DNA from 2 places in the Mitsuaria sp. BK037 genome. Region 2 is predicted to be linked to the other one. Evidence: predicted binding sites of a transcription regulator. Region 2 holds the regulator's gene; the other holds the start of a gene.
The links. The regulator FliA, encoded in region 2, starts transcription of late flagellar genes. The targets are predictions, from matches to a motif close to CTAAAGTTTNNNNNNNNNNNGCCGNTA.

Region 1 (9,394 bases), 1.7 Mb from region 2:
GCGCACCACGATCGCATCGTCGATCAGCACGCCGATGGCCAGCGACAGGCCCAGCAGGCTCATGAAGTTCAGCGTGAAGCCGCACAGCCAGACCGCGATGAAGGCCGCGATCACCGAGGTGGGCAGGGACAGCGCGGTGATCAGCGTCGAGCGCCACGAGTTGAGGAACACATAGACCACGAACACCGTCAGGCCGGCGCCGAAGACCAGCGCGTGGATCACGTTGTTCAGGCTGTCCTGCGCGTCGCGGCCGCCGTCCTGCGTCACCTCCAGCTTGGTGCCCTTGGGCAGCGTGGCGTTGATCTCCTCGACCAGCTTGCGGGTGGCGTCGGCCACCGTCACCGTCGATGCGTCGCGCGAGCGGGTGACCGAGAGGCCCACGTTGGGATGGCCGTTGCGCACCGAGAAACCGGTCTGCTCGGCGAAGCCGTCCTGCACCGTCGCGACCTGACCCAGGCGGATCAGCTCGCCGCCGGAGCGCTTGACCACGATCTGGTTGAAGTCGCTCGGCGATTCGATGCGGCCCAGCAGCCGGATCGACTGGTCCTCCATCAGCCCGCGCACCTTGCCCACCGGCGCGGTGGTGTTCTGCATCTTCAGCGCGTTGACGACCTCGGTCACCGAGACATTGAACTCGCGCAGCTTCTGCGCGCTCAGCAGCACCGACAGCTCCCGGTTCAACGAGCCGTTGACCGTCACCGTGGCCACGCCGGAGATGGCGCGGAAGCGGTCGGCGAGCTGGTCCTCGGCCAGGCGGGAGATCTCCGCGTGGGTCTGCGAGCTCGACGACAACGCCAGTTGCATGATGGGCTGCGCCGACGGATCGATGCGCTGCAGCACCGGCTCGCGCATCTCCAGCGGCAGCTTGTGCCGGACCGCGGCGATCGCGTTGCGGACCTCATCGGCCGCCTCGATCATGTTCTTGTTGAAGTTGAAGATCAGCAGCAGCTGCGCGTAGCCCTCGCTCGCGGTCGAGCGCACCTCGGTCACGCCCGAGATGCTGTTCAGCGACTTCTCGATGCGGTTGATGATCTCGCGCTCGGCGGTCTCGGGCGAGGCGCCCGGGTAGGTGATGCCCACGACCAGCAGCGGCTGCTCGACGTCGGGGATCTGGTTGACGCGCAGCTTGGACAGCGCCAGCAGGCCCAGCGCCATCAGCCCGATGATGATGACCACCATCGAGATCGGCTTCTTGACCGAGAAATTGGACAGGAACATGGCGGAAGTCTCCTCGAGTCCGGCCGGTCGTCAGATGCCCGAGGCCGCGGAGGCCGCGAAGTCCGGCGCCGCGCCGGCGGGCGCGGCGGACTTGGTCCCGGCGCCGCTGGCCATGGGCACGGCGGCCTTGGTCAACTCGACGCGCTGGCCGTCGATCAGCGTGCTGGTGGGATGGCGCAGGATGCGGTCGCCCTGCTTCAGGCCGGTGGTGACGACGTACAGCCCCTGGCGGTCGTCGCGCGCGCCCAGGCGGACCGCGGACTTGCCGACCTTGCCGCCGTCCACGCGCCAGACGAAGGCCTTGTCGCCCTCGCGCACCAGCGCGCCGTCGGCCACCATCAGCGCCGATACGCTGTTGGTCTGCACCCGGCCCTCGGCGTACAGGCCGGCCACACCCGGCTGCTGGGCGCCGGCGAAGTCGACCAGCACTTCCACCTGGCGGGTGCTCGCGTTGGCGGCCTGCGCGATGCGGCGCACCTTGCCCTGGAAGTCGACCTGCGGATAACCGTTGACCCGGAAGTAGACCGTCTGGCCCAGCTTGAGCTCGGCCATGCGGTCCGCGGAAACCAGGCCCTCGAAGCGCATCGACGCCGGATCCATCACCTTGATCAGCTCCTTGCCGATCTGCGCCGAGTCGCCCGGCGAGACCTTGCGGTCGCTGACGACGCCGTCGAACGGGGCGCGCACCTCGGTGCGCTGCTGCTGCTGGCGCGCCGTGGCCACGCGGGCGCGGGCGGCCACCAGGTCGCTCTGGGCGTTGTTGCGGCGGATTTCCGCGTCCTCCATCGCCTGGATGGAGCTCATGCCCTGGGCCTGCAGCGTCTTCAGGCGCTGGTACTGGCGCTCGGCCTGCTCGAAGCTCTGCGAGGCGGCGCGGGCGGCTTCGTCGGCGGACTGCACCGTGTCGCGGATCGCGGTGTCGTCCAGGCGGACCAGCAGGTCGCCGCGCTTCACCCGCTCGCCGTTCTCCTTGAACACCTGCAGCACGACGGCCTGCAGTTCGGCGCGCAGGTCGGCCCGGCGCTCCGGCTGGATCGAGCCGGTGATGACCGGGCCGCTGGCGTATTCGCTCACGCCCAGCGTCTGCACGTCCTCCGGCGCCACCAGCAGGCTGGGCGCGCTGGCCGCGGCGGCGGCGGGCGATGCCTGCTTGTCGGGGGAAGGCTTGCCGCAGGCGGCAAGCAGGGACGCGGCGACAACGGCGATCAGCGACAAACGCAACATGAAGCGGGCTCCGGCGGAGAAGACAAGGTCGTAAAAAAATGTCCTTCGTGCGCAAGCCGCAAAAAGGGCGCGCTAGCTTAACTTCAATGACCCTGCATGCAGGTGGTCACCCCCTGCAGTTCATCCCCGGGAAACAGCGCTTCGTCGCGCCGTCCCCGCTGCCCGGGAACCACCGGCGCCGGTTACCTAAGGTTTCATCGCGACGCCCCGTCCGCCGCCCGACCGAGGGTCAGGTGTTCACAAGCCGTTAATGCCCCACCGGGAATTGCGCACACCTGCTGCACATGCGCTACCCGTACACCCCACGACTAGGGGAAGTGCCGTCCATATTGCTGATTGTTAAGAAATAGACTCGAAACGTTTCTTAGCTTTTTTGCCGTTTCGACGTCATGCGCGCACTCTCCATCGTCCACGTGGTCTTCTCGTCTCGCATCGCCGGTGGCGAGCATCACTGCGTCGACCTGGCCAACGCCCAGGCGGCGCTGGGCCACACCGTCCATGTGATCGGCCCGGCCGGCTCGGCCGTCCGGCATGCGCTCGACCAGCGCGTGCGTTTCCACGGCCTGCGCCTGCCGGTGCTGCGCGGGGTGCGCGTGCGGCGCCTGGCGGCCCGGCTGGGCGCGGACATCGTCCACGGCCACCTGGGCCCGGCCTGCAAGGCGGTGGCGGCGGCCCGGGACCGGGTGCGGGTCGGCACGCTCCATGTGGGCTACAAGGCGCACCACCATGCGCGGATGGACGCGCTGGTGTGCGTCAATTCGGCCCAGGTCGGTCACTTGAAGGATTTCGGCGGCATGCATCGCGTCATCTACAACTGGGCGCCGGAACGCAGTCCCGCGTCCTGCGCGGCGAAGGCGCCCTCGGGCTCGCTGCGGCAGGAGCTCGGCATCCCGGCGGCCGCGCCGGTCATCGGCTGCGTCGGCCGGCTGCACGCGGCCAAGGGCATGCACACGCTGATCGAGGCCTTCCAGCGCCATGCGCCGCCGCAGGCCCACTTGGTGCTGATCGGCGAAGGCCCGCAGCGCGCGGAACTCGAGTCGCTGCGCGGCGACGACCGGCGCATCCACCTGCTGGGCTTCCGCTGGAACGTCGACGAGCTGCTCGGCGAGATGGACCTGTACGTGTCCTCGTCGCGCGAGGAGCAGTTCCCGCTGGCCATCCTCGAGGCCATGCGCGCGCGGCTGCCGATCGTGGCGACGGCCACGCTGGGCGCGCGCGAGATGCTGGACCCGGCGCAGTCGGCGATCGTGCCGGTCGACGACGCCGTGGCGATGGGCCAGGCGATCGCCGCCGCGCTGGCCGAGCGCGCCCGCAATGCCCGCCGCCCGGTGGACTACGACATGGACCGCTACGACCGCTCCAGCGCGGTGCGGGCCACGCTGGGCCTGTACCAGGAGGCGCTCGCGCGCCAGGGCGTCAAGATCCACGACCTCGCGGGACTGAGCGTGGAAGACGCCCGTGGTTAAGCGGCCGAAGTCGGATTTCTGGACCGTCGGCGTCGTCCCCGAGCGCCTGGACCGCCTCAGCCCCGAGCGCCTGCGCGAGCTGCGCGACCGCATCGTCTGGATGCCGGAAGCCGGCGACTGGCGCTACTACGCCGACCCCTTCGCGCTGCGCGAGGGCGACGCGCTGCATGTCTTCGTCGAGCACTTCGACTACCGGACCAAACGCGCCGACCTGCAGCGCCTCACGCTGAACCTGGCCGATGGCGCCTGGAGCGCGCCCAAGCCGGTGCTGCGCCAGCCCTTCCACCTCTCCTATCCCTTCGTCTTCGAGCACGAGGGCCAGGTCTGGATGGTGCCGGAGTCCAGCCAGGCCGCCGAGGTGGCCCTGTACCGCGCGGTGGATGGCGCCGAGCGCTGGGAGCGCTGGGAACGGGTCTGCGCGCTGCTGCCCGGCGTGCATGCGGTCGATGCCTCGCTGCTGCGGCATGAGGGGCGCTGGTGGATGTTCTATGCCGTCATCGGGCCCGACAAGCGCGACCAGCGCGAATTGCACGTCGCCTGGGCCGACACGCTGCGGGGTCCCTGGACGCCTCACCCGGCGAATCCGGTGAGGTCTGCGCATGACGGCGCGCGTCCGGCCGGCACCCCCTTCGTCGACGTCGACGGCCGGGTGACGCTGCCGGTGCAGGACAGCCGCACCAGCTACGGCGGCGCGACGCGCTGGCTGCGCTTCGACCGGCTCACGCCGCAGGCCGTCGAGGTGCGCGCCTTGCCGGCCACCTTCACCGGCGACCTCGCGCATCCCGGGTTCCTCAGCGGCCTGCACACGATGTCGGCTTGCGGTGAGTTCACGCTGATCGACGTCAAGCGCATCGACCGCTCGCGCCATCGCCAGTGGCTGGATTGGAAGCGCCGCGTGCGGCGCTGGTTCGGCCAGCGCTGATCCGCCCGGCGGCTTAACGACGCGCGACCGCGTCGCGCGACACGCCCTCGAGCCCGTCGCCCCCATCGTGCGCGCCGTCCATCGACGGCGCGATGTCCTCCAGCGGTTTGCACTCGGCGTCGACACCGAAACGCAGCGCCAGCAGGCCGGCCACGATCACCAGCGCCGAGCCGATGCCGTAGCCGATCGCCACCTGGCCGCGCTGGGCGCTCTCGACCAGCCAGCCGAACAGCAGCGGCGCCGCGAAGCCGCCGGCCCCGGTGCCCACCGCATAGAAGATCGCGATCGCCATCGCGCGCATCTCGAGCGGGAAGACCTCGCTCACCGTCAGGTAGGCGGAGCTCGCGGCGGCGGACGCGAAGAAGAACACCGCCGACCAGCACAGCGCCTGCGAGCGCGCGTCCAGCACATCCGCGACGAAGGCCAGGCCCGTGGCGGCCAGGCCCACGCCAGCCAGTCCGTAGGTCAGCGCGATCATCCGCCGCCGCCCGACGCGGTCGAAGAGCGGCCCCAGCAGCAGCGGTCCCAGCACATTGCCCAGCGCGAACGGGAAGATGTAGAGCGCCACGCGGTGGTCCTCGACGCCATAGAAGCGGGTGAGCACCAGCGCATAGCTGAAGAAGATCGCGTTGTAGAAGAAGGCCTGCGCCAGCATCAGCGCCAGCGCCACGGCGCTGCGCGTCCGATAGCGCCGCAGCAGCACGTGCAGCACCTCGCGCAGGTCGGGCACCGCGCGGCGGTGCTCCCGGCGCGCGACCGGCGGCACCTCGGGCAAGGGACCGTGCTGGGCGGCGACCTGCGCCTCGATGTCGGCCAGGATGCGCTGCGCCTCCTCGACGCGGCCGTGGCGCAGCAGCCAGCGCGGGCTTTCGGGCACGTGACGGCGCACCAGCACCATGGCCACCGCCAGCAACGCCCCCATCGCAAAGCCGACGCGCCAGCCCCGCACCGGACCGAGCACGTCCGGATGCAGCAGCAGCAGGCTGGCCGCGGCGCCGAGCGCGGCACCGATCCAGAAGCTGCCGTTGATCGCGAGGTTCACGCGGCCGCGCACGCGGGCGGGCACCAGTTCATCGATGGCGGAGTTGATGGCGGCGTATTCGCCGCCGATGCCCAGGCCGGTGACGAAGCGGCACAGCGCGAAGAACGCGAAATCGGTCGAGAAGGCGGTGGCGAGCGTCGCGACGGCGTAGACGGCCAGCGTGGCGAGGAACAGCCGTTTGCGGCCGAGCCGGTCGGACAGGCGCCCGAAGACCAGTGCGCCAACGATCGCGCCGGCCAGGTAGAGCGAGCCGGACCAGCCGACCTGCACCGCGGACAGCCCCAGCGTGTCAGGTCGCTCCAGCACGGCGCCGACGGAGCCGACCAGCGTCACCTCCAGGCCGTCCAGCACCCAGGCCACGCCCAGCGCGAGCACCACGCGCCAGTGCCAGCGTGACCAAGGGAGCCGATCGAGCCGGCGGGCGATGTCCAGGGAAGCGAGCGAGGCCGTCATCGACGGGCGATGCGGCAATCGGCGTTCCCCGCTCGGGGCGTTCGACGGCGCAGGCTCGGTCAGGCCCTCCAGGCCGCCGCGGCTTCGTCCCACACCTCGGGGCTGCGCGCCACGAGCAACCCAGGCTCGCGGTCGCCCGCGCGGTACGGCGTGCCGTCCAGCCGCGCGGCGACGCCGCCCGCCTCGGTGACGAACAGCGTGCCGGGCGCGTGGTCCCAGGCCAGCTTGCGCCAGTAGAGCGTCGCGTCGAAGGCGCCCTCGACGAGCGCAGGGTATTCCGCGCCGGCGCAGTTCAAGCCCGGGAGGATCTCGACGCCTTGCCAGGTCGCCACGCGGGCCTGATGTTCCTGCGGCAGGAAGCGCGTCTTGACGACCGCGCGGCGCAGCCCGGGTCCCGGCGCCGCCTTCAGCCGCTCGCCCTCGCGCCAGGCGCCCTGCCCGCGCCGCGCGTGGTGCAGCACGCCGCCGATCGGATCGAGCATCCAGGCGCCGACCGCCACGCCATCCTCGAGCAGCGCCACCATCGACGACAGCGGCTCGCGTCCCGAGATGAAGTTGAAGGTCCCATCCAGCGGATCGACCAGCCACACCTGACCCTCGTCGAGCTGGTCCAGCAGCTCCGGGGTCTCCGCGCACTGCTCTTCCCCGACCACGCGCGAGCCCGGCACCAGCGCGCGCAGCTCGGGGGTCAGGAAGGCCTCGACCTCCCGGTCCACCGTCGTGACCCATTCGCCGGGCGCCTTCTGCATCACGTCGTCATCCGCCAGGCGGCGGAAGCGCGGCGCGATGTAGGTGGTGGCGGCGTGCCGCAACAGCTCGGCGACGGGATCGGGACGGGTGGCGCTCATCCGGCGATGCTACCCGCACGGGCTTGCCCCTCGCGGCGACAGGCGCGCCGGCACGCTGCGCGGCATGCGCCCGGACGACGCTCAAGACCTGCCCCCGGCGGTCGATATCCCGAGGGTTGCCGAAGGAGTTTCCATGCATGTCGCCGTTCCCACCGCCGCCGCCCCCGCCGGATCGTCCACGTCCGCGCCTTCGGGGTCGGGCAGCGATGCGCAGATCGCCCGCCTGCAGGCCCAGCTCAAGCAATTGCAGAAGCAGATGAAGGACCTGGCGACCGATTCGACGATGGACGCGTCCGCCAAGGACAAGCGCCAGAAGCTGCTCCAGACGCAGATGCAGATGGTGATGGAGCAGATCGCGCAGATCCAGAAGGCGGCCGCGGAAGCCGCCCAGGCGAAGGCCGCGGCCCGCAGCGCCCCGCCGACGGCACCGACGACGGCTCGCGCCGAGGAGGAGCCGGTGGGCCGGCGCTCGCCGGCGACGTCGATGCTGGGCGCGCTGCTGGACGAGGTCGCGTGACGCGCGCCGGGCGCTCGGGCGCGGATCCTGCCGCGCTACGATTCCCCGCCTGAAGAGGTGTCAGATGGTCACGACGATCAAGCGCGAAGAATTCTGTTTCCTGGTGGTCGACGACTTCTCGACCATGCGCCGGATCATCTCCGGGCTGCTGCGCGAGCTCGGCTTCAAGAAGATCCTGGAGGCCGAGGACGGCAAGGCGGCGCTGCGGCAGCTGGAGCTGTCGGCCGAGTCCGGCGAGCCGGTGCACTTCGTGCTCAGCGACGTGAACATGCCGGTGATGAACGGCTTCCAGCTGCTGGAGGCGCTGCGCACCAGGCCCGAAGGCGACTCGCTGCGCACGATCCCGGTGCTGCTGGTCACCGCCGAGGGCCGCAAGGAAGACATCATCCGCGCCGCGCAGCTCGGCGCGACCGGCTACATCGTCAAGCCGTTCAACAAGGACACGGTCGGCGACAAGATCCACCTGACGCTGAAGAACCGGAACATCTTGGTCGACTGACGCGCCCTCGCCACCCGCTGCAGCCGCAGGTGGCGCGTTGCCCGTAACGCCGGTAACGGATCTAACTAACAACGCCGGCAAGAGGGTACGAAGGCATTCGTCGCGTGCGTCCCCACGTGCTTGCAGCGGTGGGTCCATGCCGCTCGACGCCACCGAGCCATTCGCACGCACGAAGCTTTTAACCTTCTCCCGATTTGGCTTGCTGCCCGGTGCTAGTCCGGTAGGACGGTCTGCACGTTGAGAAGCTCCGTGGCTAGACCATCGCTACATGCTCTAACTAATCAATCCAATATCGATCGCGCATAGGCCCTTCTCGTTTTCACCCAGAGAGAACATCACTTGCTGTCCGGCCCTCAGATCCTCCCAAGGCAACTCCGGGCGAAGCGAATTCTTATGGAAGAACAATCGCGATCCATCTCCTTCCACGAGGAATCCGAAGCTGACTTGGAGGTTGTGAACCGTGCCGCGGCGCCGTCCATCATGATCAATTCCGCGCCCTGCCCCCGATCCAATCGATTCATTAATTTCACGCGCGGCCGTATGATCACGGTCTAGGCTCATAAGCCTAGCGCGAAGTGCCGGGAGCCACTCGATATTCTTCAGAGCTGCCCATCCGCCAGACATAAACGGAATTGACTTTTTACCACTCGCGATTTGAATTCTTTCTGCACTCGAAACTAAGAATTCCACATAGCCAACGGGCTCCGAGAACTCGCGACGCGACAGACCATCGCCAAGAATTTTCGCAACGGTGCCTAGGAGCTTGTCATCTACATCGCCGAGAGCCGCCGAGTTTTCGATGATTGTCATCGCTCTGCGAAAGTGTCCCTGCGCAACTGAGTACTCCTTCTGCTCCCACGCACGAAAACCCCACCGGCGATAACAGTCGGCAGCTTGGTCAACCCCCGTTAGTCGCCAACGCCGCTCCCGCGTTGCGATCGAAGCCAGCAATTCCTCATGAATTGTGGCAGCCTTTGAAAACTGACCAATTCTAGTAAGCGCCATAGCCATTGCAGTCAGAAGCGTTGGATTCTTTTCATCCAATTTCAGTGCCGCCTCGAACTGAAGCATTGCTCCATCAACCTCGCCCATATTATTCATGAGAAACATACCAAAGCAATACCTAGATATGCGCGAACTCGCATCCAAATCTACCGCCTCGTCATAATAGCGATATGCCTGATAGAAATCTCCCGACCTTTCTT
Region 2 (9,394 bases):
CCGAGTCCTCGCGCTGCAGGTCGCGCTCGATGGTGGCGCGGACTTCGGTCCAGACGCCGTCGAGGTAGGCGCGGACGTCGTCGCTCTGGACGACGCGGTCCTTCATCGCGTTCACCTCGCGCGCGAACTCCGGGTCCTGGCGCAGGCGCTCGATGAATTCGTGGATCCAGTCATCGAACTGCCGCCGCACCGAGTGATCGGGCTGCGACAGCGCCGTCTGCACTTCCTCGACCAGTTGCAGCGCGAGCTTGTCGGACAGGCTGTCGGCCATCTTGTCGACGTTGGCGATCGTGTCGACGAGGGAGGTCGCCTTCGGCCACTGCGCGCGGGCGAACTTCACCAGCCGCGCGGCGACCAGCATCCGCACCTCGGGCGTGGCCAGGTAGTCGCGCAGCTTGGACAAGGCGCCGTCGAGCACGTCCTGGTGACGGCCCGACTTGGTCAGCACGTCCAGCACCGAGGCGGCGGTGGCGGTGGCGTTCCAGGACAGCGCGCGTGCGACGAGGAACTCGCCGATGGCGCGGCGCACCGCCTGCTCGTGAAGCAGCGAGATGCCCTCGATGGCCATGGCGCGGACGGAGCCGGTGACCTGCGCGAGGTTGTCCGGCTCGCGCAGCCACTGGCCGAGGCGCTCGGCCGGGTTGAGGATCTCGAGCTTCTGGAGCAGCACCTCGGGATGCAGGAAGTTGTCCCGGACGAACTCGGCCAGGCTGTCGGCGATGCGGTGCTTGCCCTGCGGGATGAGCGCGGTGTGCGGGATCGGCAGTCCCAATGGATGGCGGAACAGCGCGACGACGGCGAACCAGTCGGCCAGCCCGCCGATGGCGGCGGCTTCGCAGAAGGCCTTGAGCCAGGCCCAGGGCCCCTGGGCCCCCATCACGAGGCTGACGGCCAACCCGGCCAGCGAGGCCAGCAGGCAACCCAGCGCGACCAGCTTCATGCGGCGGAGGTCGGCGGCGCGGGGGTCGGGGGGCGCGGAGGAGTCGATCAAGGGCATCGGCGACGGGGCAGCAGGATTGATGCCTGGGGCAGCCTGCCGGCGGAGCGATGAACGCGACCTTGTATCACCAGCGCAGGGCAAAAGGTGCTTCGGACACGCTCCGGGTGCTCGTCAAACAGAGCGGAATCCGACTGGCACAGGTCCATCGATTCAACATCCGCTCCGACGCGATTCAACTTACTGCGGGATGGCTACATCGCCAAGTTATTGTCACGACTAAAGAATTCCCGTCAAATTCAACATATCGAATTCACCCATTTCACTTCCTCCACACATGGCGACCTTTCTGGACCATCCGCTGAGGCTCCTCAATCCCAGCTTCTCGTCGCCGCTGCTGGACGTCCTCACCGACCTGGAACACCTGCGACGACTGCAGCTCAACGGAACGACGCCGCCGATGGTGTTCATGCAACTCAAGCAGGTGTTCCATCTGCTGGAGAGCCTAGCCTCCGCCCGCATCGAAGGCAACCACACCACGCTGGCGGACTACGTGGAGACCAAGTTCGGGGGGCCTGCGTCGTTGCAACGTGCCGATCAAGAGATCGACTCGTTGCGGGAAATCGCCAACATCGAGCATGCGATGGACGAGATCGACGCGGGGCTCGAGCCCGGTTCCGCGCTGAGCCAACACTTCATCCGGGGTCTTCACGCGATGACGGTCGATGGACTGGAGCGCGAAGGCGACAAGACGCCAGGGGCCTACCGGAGCGGGTCGGTCGGCATCGCGATGTCCGAGCATGCGCCCCCGGATGCCGTCCGGATCGGGGCCTACATGGGAGAGTTGGTCGACTTCGTCAATCGGGACGACCAGCGCAAGTACGACTTGATGAAGGTGGCCCTCGCGCACCATCGCTTTGCCTGGATCCATCCGTTCGGCAACGGCAACGGCCGCGTTGTGCGCCTCTTCACCTACGCGCTCCTCATCAAGTACGGGTTCCGAATGACCGCTGAGGACGGACGTCTATTGAATCCAGCGGCGGTGTTCTGCGCTGACCGGGAGAAGTACTACGCGATGCTTTCGTTGGCAGACAAGGGGACGGATGCCGCGCTCGAGACGTGGTGCACCTATGTGTTGACCGGTGTGAGAGACGAGTTGAACAAGGTCGATCGTTTGGCCGATTACCGGAACCTCACGGCCGAGATCCTGCTTCCTGCGATCGCCCACGCGCGCGAACGGCAATGGATCACTGAGCAAGAGGAAAGCGTTCTGAATGTTGCCGTTCTCCGGAAGGTCGTGAAGTCGGCAGACCTCGCCGATGCCATGCCGAAGAGTTCACCGGCTCAGCGCACCTATCAGATTCGCAAGTTGCTCGCGAACGGGATGCTCCAGCCCACCCATCCGGAGGCGCGTCAGTACACCATCGGATTCAGCAACAGCACGCTGCTGCGCGGCGTGATCAAGGCGCTGACGGACCAGGGCTTCATTCCGCGTGCCGTTGTCGCGTGATCGAGTCAGTACGAAACGCTCAGCCCACCTCCACCGGCATCGAAGCCGCCGTGACCGGCGACACCATGGGCCAGCCCAAGACGGCATACAGCGCGGCGCCCGCCTCGGTCGCCACCAGCACGCCATGCCGGGCCCCATGATCGAGCGCGCCGTTCGTCAGCGCGGCCATGACACTCCGTCCGAGCCCCCTTCTCCGATGCGCTTCATCGGTCACGATCTGATCGAAGGTGGCGAAGGCGCCGTCGAGAGCGGCTTGACCGCTCGCCGCAAGGTCGCCGTCCTCGGTGAGGACGGTCGCCCGCAGCAGCGCGCCGACCCGTTCGATATGGACGCGGTAACCCGCTGCGAGCGACTCGGCGCTGCGTGCGAGCGCGACGCTCATCAGGAACTCCGGCGCGTGGATCTTCCAGTCCTTGGAGAGCAACGGCGACACGCTCTCCAGCGGCGCGCAGACCTTCAGCCAGGTGCCGGCCGCAGATTCATTCGCGACGAGTTGCTTAAGGACCTCGCGATCCAGATGCGGCAGGACATAGCGCGTGGTTTGCTCCGGCTTTCCGACGCGGACTTCCCAATATCCGGCCCGCTGCATCGGCGGTGGCGTATCCCGGGAAATCGCCCAGCCGTAGGCCCAGGCTTGAGCGGCAACAGAGCGCTCGACGGCGCCGGAGTCAAGCAAGCCGGCGGTTTGCGAGGTCGGTGAAAACATCGGGCTGGGATCCAGTGCGAGGGATGGAGGGGTGTCACGCCGCTTGCAGCGCGCCATGAGATTGGCGAGTGTGCTCCTCCAGCGCGCCAATTTCGACGACGGCGAGATTGCTGAGCGCTTCCCGCACGAGATCCCGGCTCGCGACATGGATCCGACCCCACAGGCAGTCCGGGTCTTCCATCGTGACGATGGAATCGCGCAGCAGCGCGGCCAGAAGCGTGAGCCGATCGCGCACGTTGAACATCGCGGCGCCGACGGTGATCGAGGGATCGAGGAGCGCTTCAGCGGGATCGCTGTCGCGCATCGCGGCCGGCTTGCGCCGTGGCGGAATGACAGACGCCTCCCGCAGCACCATGCGCGTGTATTCGGTGTCGTCGCACAAGGGTTGACGGCTCAAAAGCGGCGTGCGCAGACGCTTCGCCTTGAAGGGCAATTTCTTCCGATCGAATTCAACATCGACATGATCGAGGGCGACTTGCTCAGAGATTCGAAATCCGGTTTCGGCCAAAGCGCGGATGGTTTCAGCGGGGATCATTCGGAGTCCTTCAATAAACAACGTTGAGGGACGTCCACCTTCTAGCCAGATGAGCGGGTGGGCGAGATGTCAAAACACGGTCAAACCAACGTGCGACCTTCCTCGCGGAAAGGTCCATCTCGCCCGTAAACGGGCATTCCGAGATGACCGCAGACGGCGGCCACTGATTCAACGGTGTTTTGAGCACCTGGATCCATTCTGGTCCGCGCGGCGCCAGGCGCGCAATCACCGCCACTGGTCACCGCCGCCCCACTGGCAAGTCACGAGACAACCAGTTCCCGCAGCCGAGTTTCACGCCTGAATCAGCGCCGCAACCGCCTTCGCCGCATCGAATCTAGAACCCGAACGCCAACCTCACCCCACCCCAATGCCTCCCGGCAACGGTGACTGGCGCCGACGCCTCCTTGAGCAGCACGAAATTCCCGCCGCCCATATCGCGGCGGTAGGTTTGCAGGAGGAATGGCCGTTGATTCCGAGCCGACGCCAACCCGGTGCGGTCATTGAATATCCGCCGATACCGGCTGTTGGCCGTGTTCCAGGCCGTATCCCCGGCCCGTTGCGGCTGGCAATACCGCTTGTTGTGGGTCGCGACATACCCGTTGCGGTCGACCGCGATGCAGAACACCACCTTGTCCGAGAAAGTCAGCACCCGTTCCTGCACCTGCGGGAACAGCTGGTCCGCGATCTGCGTGAAGCGCGTGGTGAACTGCTGGGGATCGGTGCCGGCGATCGGCTGGTAGTGCTCGTCGAAAAGCGCCGCGGCGTCGATCTTGCGTTCCGCCACCGCGCGCTCGAGCAGCGCTGAGATCTCCGCGGCCGCCTCCTGCACCGCCTGGATGTACGGCGAGTCCTCGACCTCCACGCCGCTCGACGCGATCTGCTCGATCATCTGCTCCGACAGCCGCAGGAAGCGGTCGCTGCAGGCAAAGGCCGAGTCGAGCTTGCGCATCGCCTGCTGGATCTCGACGCCCAGCTCGCCGGAGCGCGCCGCCAGCAGCTGCGTCGTCGCCTGGCTCTCCTGCGCGGACTTGGCGATCAGGTCCACGTCGACCTCCACATCCGCGAAGGCCTGGTGGATCTTGCTCTGCGCGGCACCTCCCGCGCCGTCCGCCCGCAGCTCGCGGCTGAAGCTCTCGATCCGCGAGTCCAGCGTCCCTACCGTGCCCATGATCGCCTTCGAGGACGCCTCGACCTGCGCCGCCAGGTCCTTCACTGCGTCCGCCACGACGCCGAAACCGCGTCCGGCCTCGCCGGCGCGCTTGGCCTCGACCGACGCGTTGAAGGCGACCAGTCGCGTCTGCAGCGCGATCTTCGTGATCTCCGACGCGGCGTCGCTCACCAGCCGCAGCGTCGAGACGATCTCGCCGACCTCGTCGCCCACGCCGGACAGCGCCGTGCGTGCGCGCTCCACCGCCTCGCGGGTCTGGTTCGTCGATTGGTTGATGCCGTCCTGCGCGTGCCGGACCTGCTCGAGCTCCGCGCCCAGCGCCTGCATCGCCTGCGCCTGCGAGGTCACGACCTTCTGCGTGTCCTCCAGCAGCCCGCGGACTTCGGCCGCGTCGCGGCCCAGCTTGGACACGCCACCCGACAGCTCCCGGACGACGGTGGTGGTCTTGCCTTGCATCGTCGGCTCGCGCGGACCGATCCCGGCGCCGCCCTCCGACGCGTCAGGCGACGCCTTCCCGGCTCGCCTGCGCAATGAGTCCCACATCGGACGCTCCCCCATGGTGTTTGGACCACAAGGACTGCGGCCGCTGTGCGGCCCGTTTTACCAGTCGCGCAGCTTCACGCGCAATCGGGCAATCGCTTGACTGTGCAGCTGGCACACCCGCGATTCGGTCACCTTCAGCACGGCGGCGATCTCTTTCAGGTTCATGTCATGTTCGTAGTACATGGACATGACGTAGCCCTCGCGCTCCGGCAGGTTCTTGATGGCCTCCACCAGCGCCTCGCGCATGCGGTGGTCGCGCAGCATCGACATCGGATCGGCCGACTCGTCGCTGACGTGGCGGTCGAGGTAGTCGTCGCTGTCGTCATCCCCGGAGATGTCCTCCAGATAGACGAGCTGCGTGCCGCGCACCTTGCCCAGCATCTCCTGGTACTCGCCCAGCGAGATGCCCATTTCCGCGGCGATCTCTGATTCCTGCGGCGGACGGCCCAGCTTCTGCTCGAGCTTGTGCACCGCGCTCTCGATCGAGCGCTGCTGGCGCCGGTTGCCGCGGCTCATCCAGTCGCTGCCGCGCAGCTCGTCGAGCATCGCGCCGCGGATGCGCTGCGTCGCGAAGGTCTCGAACTGCACGCCCTGCGCCGTGTCGAAGCGCGACAGCGCGTCGGTCAGGCCGATCAGGCCGACCTGGATCAGGTCGTCCAGCTCCACATTGGCCGGCAGCTTGGCGATCATCTGATGCGCTAGGCGGCGCACCAGCGGGCTGTACTGGCGGATCAGCGAGTTGTTGTCGAGTTGACCCTTGGCGGTGTACATCGTCTCGTCTCCCATCCGGGTCAATGCGCAGCCAGGGTCACGCCTTGCGGGGCGCGGCCGGCCTTGGGCTGCCACATCGGCCGCGGACGCAGCGGCATCGCATCGGCGGCGCTGTCCAGCGCCGCGCCAGGCACCGACGCCAGCAGCAGCTCGCGCGCCATGTGACGCATCTCGTGCGTCAACGGCGCCGTCACCGGCTGGCGGGGATCCAGGCAGGCCCACTCGCGCAGCACCGCGCCGAGGAAACCATCGCCGCAGCTCGAAAGCTGCTGCGCGATCCGCTCGGCCAGGCGCAGCTGCGGATTGCAGGCCAGCAGCAGGCTGTAGACCATCAGGCCCGCCCGCTGCGTCAACCACTTCATGCCGGCGTAGGCGTAGGTCACGCTCTGCACGTCGGTGTCGGCCAGCAGCACCGGACGCACCTCGCGCGAGACCAGCACGCGGCTCAGTTCGGCCGCGCTGGCGTGCAGCAGGATCACGTCCGCGAACGGGGCCGCGTCGGTCACCGCTTCCAGGAACTGGGCGGCCGAGCCGTTGGCGTTGATGTAGCGCAGCGGCAGTCCGCGCGCGGCCAGGAAGGACACCTTGGCCGACAGCGCCTCCACGCAGGCCGCCAGGTCCACCGCCGCGAGGTCGGACGGCGCCGAGGCCTGCTCGCCGGCGTCCACCACCAGCGTGTGCAGACCCAGCTCGGCGAAGGCGGCGCACATGCCTTCGAGCAGCGCGCCGCTGCCCATGACATGCGGATTGCTCACCACCGGCACCACCCGCACCCGCGCGGTGGCGAAGAGGCGTCGCAGGCCGTCGGCCTGGTCCTTGGGAGCATTGCTGAAATCGCGCATTGGGCTGCTCTGTGTCGTCTTACGTGTTGGGTTCCAGCGGTCGTTTCCCTCTGACAGAGAAGCGCCATTGCTGGAGCCGTTACCGGAAGTTTCGCCCCGGGGGCCACCCTTCGACGCGGAATTGAAAGGGGGAAACACCCCGCTTTTCTCTGCCGCTTTCGCCCTCGCTTGCCTCTGGCCCGGCGACTTCAGGCCGTTGCCGGCCTGGGTCGCGCACAGGACAAGTTGACCACCATGCTGCAACGTCGGGTTAACAAAGCCCCAACGACAGAAGGGAAGAGCATGGCTCTTCCCAGGTTCGAGGCGTTCGGGGACGGCCACCACCCTCACCCCCACCCTCTCCCGCAAGCAAGCGGGCGAGGGAGTCAGGAGGGGGTGTTGTTCGGTCAGTTCAGGCCCATGGGCGAGGCTGCGCCGGCCGACGCGCCGACGGAGCCGGCGGTGAAGATCAGGTTGACGTCGGAGGCGTCCATGCGCCAGGCCGACTGGCCGTGGCTGCGCAGCGCGCGCTGCACCAGGGCCTGCGACGACAGGCGATGCCAGTCTTCCGGCACGCGCTGGCCGTTGGTGACGCCCAGCACCCGCAGCTTGTGGCGGATCACCGTGTCCAGCGCCGGGGCCAGCTTCACCGCCTCGTCCAGCTTGGACAGGATCACGCCCTGCGCTTCTGCGCCGCGCCAGGCGCCGACCACGTCCTCGATCGTCTCGCCCTGCTGCGCCGCGTTGACGACCAGGATGCGCTTGATGCTCTTGTGCGCCAGCATGTCCAGCAGCTCGGCGGTGCGGCTGTCGCGCTGGGCCGTGCCGGCCGTGTCGATCAGCACCATCTTCTTGCCGGCCAGCAGCTCCAGCAGGTCTTCCAGCGAGGCGCGGTCATGCGCCGTGTGCACCGGCACGCCGAGGATGCGGCCATAGGCGCGCAGTTGCTCGTGAGCGCCGATCCGGTAGGCGTCCAAGGTGATCAGGCCCAGTTGGCTCGCGCCGTACTTGGTGGCGAAGGCCGCGGCGATCTTGGCCGTCGTCGTTGTCTTGCCGACGCCGGTCGAGCCGATCATCGCGAACACGCCGCCCTGGTCTTCCAGCGCCGGCATCTGCTCGGCGGTGTGGACGTTGCGGGCCAGCACGTTCGAGGCCCAGGCCTGCGATTCCGATTCCTCGGTCATCTGGGCCGGCAGGCCCTCGACCAGCTTGCGCACCAGCGCGGGCGAGAACCCGGCGTCCAGCAGCTTCTGCGTCAGGCGGGCCTGCGCGGGCTGGCGCTGCAGCTTCTCCATGAAGGCCAGGGCGCCGAAGCGCTCCTCGATCATGCCCTTCATGGCGCGCAGCTCGGACATCATTTCCTGCTCGCGACGCGACGACGCGGGCATGTCGTTCAGCGGATGGCCGCCGAAGCCGCCACCGACGCCGCCCAGGTCGGCGACCGGCTGCTGCACGCGGATCTCGTCGCGCAGCACCGGCGGCACGATGCGCGGCGCGGGCGCCGGAGCGGGCTGTTCATACGCGCGCTCGTCGACACGGCGCGCGCCCAGGGTCTGCATCGCGGCACGGGCGCGCTGGTCGCGCTGCGCGGCCATCGAGGCGACCGATTCATTCATCTGCGCCTGCGCGTACGCGGGGGGCGCCGGCTCGTCGATCATCGGATCGGGCAGGCCGTTGAGCTCGGCCGAGCGGCGCTTGAGCATGCGCTCGCGCACGTAGTCCTGGAAGGACAGCGTGCTCATGGCCATCGCGTTGACGTCCTCGCCGACCGAGCCACCGAAGCCGGGCTCGGCGCGCTGCGGGGCCGGCGACGCGGCCAGACGCTGCTTGAGGGCCTGGCGCGGTTGCGCTTCCTGGCGCTGCGGCTGGGCGGCCTGGCGCGGCGCGGCGGCGGCGCGGGGCGCCTGGGCGGCCACGCGCTCGATCTGCGACATGCCTTCCGGCGCCATCGCCAGCACTTCCACGCCTTCCGGGCAGGGCTTGTTGGAGAGCACGACCGCGTCGTCGCCGAAGGCCTGGCGGACCAGGGCCATGGCTTCGCGGGAATTGCGGGCGGTAAAGCGTTTGACGTTCATGCCGTGCCTCCGATGATGGAGCCGATGCGGATCGTGTGCGTTTCAGGAATCTCGCTGTGTCCCAGGACCTTCAGCCGCGGCGCAGCGCGCTTGAGCAGTCGGGCCAGGGGCGCGCGGATCAGGTCAGGCACCAGCAGGCAGGCGGGCAAACCACGGTCCTCCTGGGACTGGGCGGTCTGGGCGGCACTCCGCGCAAGCGTGTCGGCCACACCGGGATCCAGCGCCGCGCCGTGAGGCGAGTGCAGGGCCTGCGTGACCAGGCGCTCCAGCTCCGGATCGAGGGCGATGACATCCAGTTCCTTGGCCGGACCGTAGATCTGCTGCACGA

Region 1: a site for FliA is predicted at 7,254-7,280, ahead of FHT37_RS07420 (FlxA-like family protein). Genes of this name have one in related genera too.

The regions. Positions count from the first base shown of each region.
Region 1 is NZ_JACHYS010000001.1:1,791,226-1,800,619, forward strand. Features, by position in the region: gene FHT37_RS07390 (efflux RND transporter permease subunit) at 1-1,218, opposite strand, end outside; gene FHT37_RS07395 (efflux RND transporter periplasmic adaptor subunit) at 1,249-2,442, opposite strand; gene FHT37_RS07400 (glycosyltransferase) at 2,832-3,908, shown strand; gene FHT37_RS07405 (glycosyl hydrolase family 43) at 3,901-4,830, shown strand; gene FHT37_RS07410 (MFS transporter) at 4,844-6,325, opposite strand; gene FHT37_RS07415 (inositol monophosphatase) at 6,385-7,173, opposite strand; gene FHT37_RS07420 (FlxA-like family protein) at 7,307-7,690, shown strand; gene FHT37_RS07425 (response regulator) at 7,755-8,189, shown strand; gene FHT37_RS07430 (cold shock domain-containing protein) at 8,463-9,394, opposite strand, start outside.
Region 2 is NZ_JACHYS010000001.1:102,416-111,809, reverse strand. Features, by position in the region: gene FHT37_RS00500 (DUF445 domain-containing protein) at 1-940, opposite strand, end outside; gene FHT37_RS00495 (Fic family protein) at 1,275-2,447, shown strand; gene FHT37_RS00490 (GNAT family N-acetyltransferase) at 2,467-3,153, opposite strand; gene FHT37_RS00485 (hypothetical protein) at 3,188-3,688, opposite strand; gene FHT37_RS00480 (methyl-accepting chemotaxis protein) at 4,023-5,312, opposite strand; gene FHT37_RS00475 (RNA polymerase sigma factor FliA) at 5,457-6,170, opposite strand; gene FHT37_RS00470 (flagellar biosynthesis protein) at 6,191-7,012, opposite strand; gene flhF (flagellar biosynthesis protein FlhF) at 7,399-9,066, opposite strand; gene flhA (flagellar biosynthesis protein FlhA) at 9,063-9,394, opposite strand, start outside.